2 regions of the Oceanobacillus locisalsi genome follow, and region 1 is predicted to be linked to the other one. Evidence: a T-box and tRNA genes for the amino acid it is inferred to sense, from the RefSeq annotation. Region 1 holds a T-box; the other holds one or more tRNA genes.
What was found. A T-box is a leader RNA that pairs with one kind of tRNA and senses whether it is charged. The one in region 1 lies ahead of serS (serine--tRNA ligase), so its partner is inferred to be a tRNA-Ser.
Positions count from the first base shown of each region.

Region 2: it has a tRNA-Ser gene. The T-box ahead of serS (serine--tRNA ligase) is inferred to sense a tRNA for this amino acid. The anticodon was not compared.

Region 1 covers NZ_JBHTKK010000016.1:53,465-56,736, reverse strand. The annotation lists gene ACFQ19_RS13160 (serine hydrolase) at 40-1,380, shown strand; T-box leader at 1,442-1,675, shown strand; gene serS (serine--tRNA ligase) at 1,731-3,008, shown strand.
Region 2 covers NZ_JBHTKK010000018.1:54,149-57,420, forward strand. The annotation lists gene ACFQ19_RS14045 (catalase) at 1-381, opposite strand, end outside; gene ACFQ19_RS14050 (SprT family protein) at 832-1,284, shown strand; tRNA gene ACFQ19_RS14055 (tRNA-Asn) at 1,544-1,618, shown strand; tRNA gene ACFQ19_RS14060 (tRNA-Ser) at 1,624-1,714, shown strand; tRNA gene ACFQ19_RS14065 (tRNA-Glu) at 1,731-1,802, shown strand; tRNA gene ACFQ19_RS14070 (tRNA-Asp) at 1,831-1,907, shown strand; tRNA gene ACFQ19_RS14075 (tRNA-Gln) at 1,915-1,989, shown strand; tRNA gene ACFQ19_RS14080 (tRNA-Lys) at 2,083-2,158, shown strand; tRNA gene ACFQ19_RS14085 (tRNA-Leu) at 2,169-2,254, shown strand; tRNA gene ACFQ19_RS14090 (tRNA-Leu) at 2,268-2,351, shown strand; gene ACFQ19_RS14095 (hypothetical protein) at 3,005-3,202, shown strand.

The DNA of each region.
Region 1 (3,272 bases):
TTTGCAGACGGCTATATTATTAAACGGGGGTAAGAAATTGTGAGAAAGTCTATAAATAAATTATTTCTTTTGGTGGTTGCAGCAGCACTTGTTTTTACATCTTTGGTTATACCATCCATATCTGTTCACGCAGAAGAGTTGGATCTTGAGGCAGAATCGGCTATTTTAGTGGATGCAGAAACGGGGAAAGTTTTATATGCGAAAGACCCAGATATGGCTTTACCTCCTGCTAGCATGACGAAAATAATGACAGAATATCTTGTTTGGGAAGCAGTTGAAAATGGAGATATTTCTTGGGATACAACAACTCAAGTGAGTGATTATGCATATGAAGTATCCAGTAATGTTGACTCTTCAGGAATTGGATTAACACAGCAGCAGGATTACACGGTAGAAGATCTATATGCGGCAATGGCGATTAATTCAGATAATGGGGCATCCATTGCCTTAGCAGAGTTAATTGCAGGGTCTGAAAGTGAATTTGTTGAAATGATGAATGCAAAGGGAGAAGAATTAGGTCTTCCTGAATTTAAATTTGTGAACTCCACCGGACTGGATAATGAGAGTTTAGGGGATAATTATCCGGAAGGAACAAGTCCAAATGATACCAACCTGTTATCAGCGCGTTCTTCGGCTATGTTAGGATCTGCTCTGGTAAATGACTATCCGGAAGCATTGGATATTTCCAGTATTCCGAGTACAGAGTTTGACGGCAGAACGATAGAGAACTGGAATTATATGCTGGACCATGATTCCGTGAATTTGGAACAGTATTTTTATGAAGGTGTAGATGGCTTAAAAACAGGCCATACGGAACTTGCAGGTTATGCTTTCACAGGAACAGCAGAACGTGATGGAAGACGCCTTATTACGGTGGTAATGAAAACAGACAGTATTGAAAAGCGGTTTGAAGAAACAGCAAAATTGTTAGATTATGGTTTTGATGAATTTGAAACGCAAGAATTATTCCCTGCAGGATATCAACAAGAAGGCGAAGAAACATTTCCTGTAGCCAGAGGAAAAGAGAGAGAAGTTAATGTTGGTATTAATGAAGCTATCCATGTCCCTCTAAAATCAGGGGAGGAAGAGTTATACCATTTAGAATACACGATGAATGAAGATAGACTGAATGATGATGGCGAACTAGAAGCCCCTGTTGAAGCGGACGAAGTAATCGGTACAGTGAATGTAGTCTATGACGGGGAAGAAGAAGACCATGGCTATCTTTCAGATGAAGTAAGTAAGGAAAGCTATGATTTAGTGGCGATGGATGACGTAGAGCAATCAAACTGGTTTATGCTTACGTTACAATCAATCGGTGACTTCTTTGTAAATATGTTCCAAGGTGCTTTTAATTGGGTAAAAGGACTTTTTAGCTGATTTTGATAAGAATCCTTGCAACCTGATGTAAAATAGCTTATGATTATTTACAATAATAATGATTGATGTGTTGATAGGAACTAGTAACTGTCTGATTCTATCTGACAGAGAGCTGATGCCTGGTGCAAATCAGCGTTAGAATACAGTGAATCCATCCTGGAGCATGCTTATAGAAATGAGTTGGACTCATGAAGTAGGCGCGGAGATACGACGTTATTCGTATGTAAAGCTGGAAGAATTCGTGTGGATTCTTTAATCAGGGTGGCAACGCGGGAAATACACTCTCGTCCCTTTCTATAGAAGGGACGGGAGTTTTTTAATAGTAAAAAAATGTAGGAGGTAATGTTACTATGTTAGATATGAAATATGTCCGCAATAACTTTGAAGAAGTGAAGAGAAAACTCACGCATCGCGGAGAGGACCTTAGTGAATTAGATCGTTTTGGCGAACTTGATGTAAAAAGACGGAAGTTAATTGCCGAAACGGAAAAGTTGAAAGCCAAGCGTAATGAAGTGTCTAAGGAGATTTCCGTTTTAAAAAGAGAGAAAAAGGATGCAGAAGAAGCAATTGCTTCTATGCGTAAAGTTGGCGATGAAATAGCAAACTTCGATAAAGAATTAAAAGAAATTGAAGAAAATCTAGAGCAGATTATGCTTTCTATCCCTAATTTACCGCATGAAAGCGTGCCTGCAGGAGAAGATGAAGATGATAACGTGGAGGTACGCAGCTGGGGCACAGTGCCGGCATTTTCATTTGAAACACAGCCGCACTGGGATGTGGCGAGCCATTTAGATATTCTGGACTTTGAACGGGCAGCCAAAGTCACAGGAAGCCGTTTTGTCTTCTATAAAGGGTTAGGAGCGAGACTCGAGCGTGCATTATTAAACTTTATGATGGATCTGCACGCAGATAAACACGGCTATCAAGAAATGCTGCCTCCTTACATTGTGAACCGGATGAGCATGACAGGTACAGGACAGCTTCCTAAATTTGAAGAAGATGCTTTTAAGCTGGAAGACTGGGATTACTTTCTAGTACCGACAGCAGAAGTTCCTGTGACCAACTATCATCGCGAGGAAATTTTAACAGCTGCTGATTTGCCAAAGAAATATGTTGCCTTTAGTGCCAGTTTCCGTTCTGAAGCCGGTTCTGCCGGAAGAGACACACGCGGTTTGATTCGCCAGCATCAATTTAATAAAGTAGAGCTTGTGAATTTTGTAAAACCGGAAGATTCTTATGACACCTTGGAAAAACTGACAGGTGAAGCGGAAATAGTATTGCAGCTGTTAGGGCTCCCTTATCGTGTTATGAGCATGTGTACAGGTGATTTAGGCTTCACAGCAGCGAAAAAATACGATATTGAAGTATGGATTCCAAGCCAGGAGACGTATCGTGAAATTTCTTCTTGCTCTAATTTTGAAGATTTCCAAGCGCGTCGTGCCGGCATTCGCTTCCGCCGTGAAGCAAATGAAAAACCAGAATTTGTTCATACGCTCAATGGATCTGGTCTGGCCTTAGGCCGTACGGTGGCAGCTATATTAGAGAATTGCCAGCAGGCAGACGGCAGCGTCGTTGTACCGGAAGTACTGCGTCCGTATATGGGCGGTATAGAAGTGATGGGTCAATAATATAAAAGTGCTGAGAGGCTTTCCTTTTTGGGAAGCCTTTTATGTATTACCCAGTATAACAGGATGAGCGCAAGCCAGCGGAAAGTGTAGTGTTTTTCTATAGCGGTCATATTAGCCTGGCAACATGACCGCGCTTACTCACTTCACTGAACGAATGTTGTAAAACCCCGTTGAATAAAGTTTCGCTTGATGAACTTTGTTGACAAATTATATTCTTAGATGCTATAGTATATCATGTTCACGCAAGAGAGAACTTTTAATAAT
Region 2 (3,272 bases), on a different contig from region 1:
ACCAACTAAGTCCCAGTTTCCTTCTTCTGTATAGAACTTCATCGCTGTTCCGCGGATATCGCGTTCTGCATCTGCAGCACCGCGTTCACCAGCTACAGTAGAGAAACGGATAAACATGTCCGTTTGCTTGCCAACTTCTGAGAAGATGTCTGCTTTTGTATATTTAGTAATGTCATTTGTAATAGTTAGTGTTCCATAAGCTCCGGATCCTTTAGCATGCATACGACGTTCAGGGATAACTTCACGGTCAAAATGTGCAAGCTTTTCAAGGAACCAAAAATCTTCCATTAGTAATGGACCACGTTTACCGGCTGTTTTCGAATCATCATCATTTGGTACAGGAGCGCCAAATGCGGTGGTCATTTTTCTTTTATCGCTCATAAATTGTTCCCCTCCTAGTAAATTAACTACAATTATTATAATAACATAATAAATAGTAGATTGCTATTAATATTCTGTGTTATTTATATGACATTTTTTAATAAATATATAGAACTCTTCTTTAACAGTGAAAACCGTATTTTTAAACAGGAGGAACGTAAGATTTATTTTCTGTTCATAAGAAATGTGAGGGTATACTTAGGATTCTATTTATTATCAATTGTATATATTAATTGAGAATTTAGAAGAGAAGTGAATGATGAGGTGCAAGAATGAAAGTTCCTGATATATCCTTGTTATGTTAAAATGAATCATTATGAGATGCATTATTTTTGATGTGGTCTTTCATGACATATTTTAATAAATAGAGAGAAGTGAGCCGTGGGGGCATTTCTAAGAAATGAAGAATCTCAGGTTCATGCTTTATTGAAAAGAGGAGCGAAAAAACGGATGAATCAACTATCAGATGAAGAATTATATCAATTGGTTAATCGGCTGTCAGAAACTTTTTTTCATAAATCCTTTCATGATAAAGCGCATTTTAATTCCCGCTTACGAACAACTGGCGGCAGGTACATTCCAAGTAAACGGCTGATTGAAATAAATCCGAAATATGTATTGGAATTTGAAGAAGAAGAACTTCACGGTATTATAAAACACGAGCTTTGTCATTATCATTTACATATTGAAGGAAAAGGATATCAACATCGGGATAGAGAATTTAGAGAACTGCTAGCCAAAACAGGATCTCCCCGCCATTGTAAACAATTGCCTTCTCAGCAGAATCGTTACCGGTATACCTATGAATGCGAAAAATGTAAAATGACTTATAAAAGAATCCGGAAAGTAGATGTTTCCAGATTTCGATGCGGAAAATGCAAGGGAAAATTAATTCGAATTTAATTTTAGATTTAAGTATTGACGAACAGATATGATACGTGGTAAATTAATTAAGCTGACATGAGATGACAATTTGTTTTTCAGCAATTGTACGTCACAGTTATTGTCAAATTACTTGGAATGCATCTACTTATTTCTAAGCCGAAAAAAGTTTTTAAGAAATTTTAAAGATTTTGTTGACAAAAAACAGGATATATTGTACGATATTTCTTGTTGTTGCTTAATAAGGATATTACATAGCAAGTAACTGATTACTTTACATTCCACAGTAGCTCAGCGGTAGAGCAATCGGCTGTTAACCGATAGGTCGTAGGTTCGAATCCTACCTGTGGAGCCATTATTGGAGAAGTACTCAAGTGGCTGAAGAGGCGCCCCTGCTAAGGGTGTAGGCCGTGTAAGCGGCGCGAGGGTTCAAATCCCTCCTTCTCCGCCATTTTCATTTTTATAATGGCCCGTTGGTCAAGTGGTTAAGACACCGCCCTTTCACGGCGGTAACACGGGTTCGAATCCCGTACGGGTCATCTTTTTAAAAATTCAAAATAAATAATTGGTCCGGTAGTTCAGCTGGTTAGAATGCCTGCCTGTCACGCAGGAGGTCGCGGGTTCGAGTCCCGTCCGGACCGCCATTATTGTTGGGCCATAGCCAAGCGGTAAGGCATCGGGTTTTGATCCCGTGCACCCCAGGTTCGAATCCTGGTGGCCCAGCCATTTTATTTTTTAGAAAGTGTACATGCGGATACTATTACTAATAATAGTATTTTTTTATTGATAGAGACTATAGAAAGTCATTTATATCAAATAGAGCCATTAGCTCAGTCGGCAGAGCATCTGACTTTTAATCAGAGGGTCGAAGGTTCGAATCCTTCATGGCTCACCATTTTAATATTGCGGATGTGGCGGAATTGGCAGACGCGCTAGAATCAGGCTCTAGTGTCCGTTGGACGTGGGGGTTCGAGTCCCTTCATCCGCACCATATTATATTCTTTGCGGTCGTGGCGGAAAGGCAGACGCGTCAGGTTGAGGGCCTGGTGGGTGAATAACCCGTGTGGGTTCGACTCCCACCGACCGCATTAAATGTGAAGGCGGATATAACAAGAGTTATAGGATCTTGAGATTTTAAAAGCACTCATTCCGATTTATGGAATATGAGTGCTTTTTTAATGTTGTGATACCAGGGTGGTACCACGTCAATATATGGATGAAAATGGATTTTACTTATTGTTCGGATTTAAAAGTATAAAATACTCGACAAAGTTCATCTAAACTCAAATTGTTTAAACAAACATATTTAGGTCTTGTTAATAGAATTTCTAACTGTTTGAGATTTTGTTGATACGTATTTGATAGATTTAACTGCATCAGTTTGTTGTTGAGTTAGATGGATTTTTCCATGCAACGACCTCCAATTCTTCACATATTGTAAAACAGCGTTATGGTACGTTGGGCTAGATGAATCATTAAAAAATTGTCTGATTTGCCGGCAGTTTCTCTTTGCTTATTTGGAAACAAATGTTCATACACATTGTAAAAATAAATTTATCCATGTCAAAGTTTTTGCAGCTTGGTAGTTGTAAACGAATTACCGACACAGTAAATAATCAAGTGGATGATGCACACATTATCTGATATAATATAGATGTAGATATTATTATTTTTAATAAAAATGCATATACTGATTACCATAAGGTGGTGATTGGTATTGAAGAAAAAAGGAGGAAGAAGAATGATTTCAAATACTCCTGAGAAAAAATCAGCTAAAGCTGTTAGAGAAGATGTAGAAGAACGCAGATTACGAGCTATTTCAAAACGAATTGATACGTCAAAGCTAGACTTAGATGATGTATTACTTGTCGATCGTTTTGGAAATGTAGATATAACACCAGACCATCCTCAATATAAATTTTGGACGGAAGATGACTAATGAAACCAGGTTACATTTATGAATTGAGATTCCCATTTGAAGAAGGGCAGGTGCTAAAAATCGCCCTGTC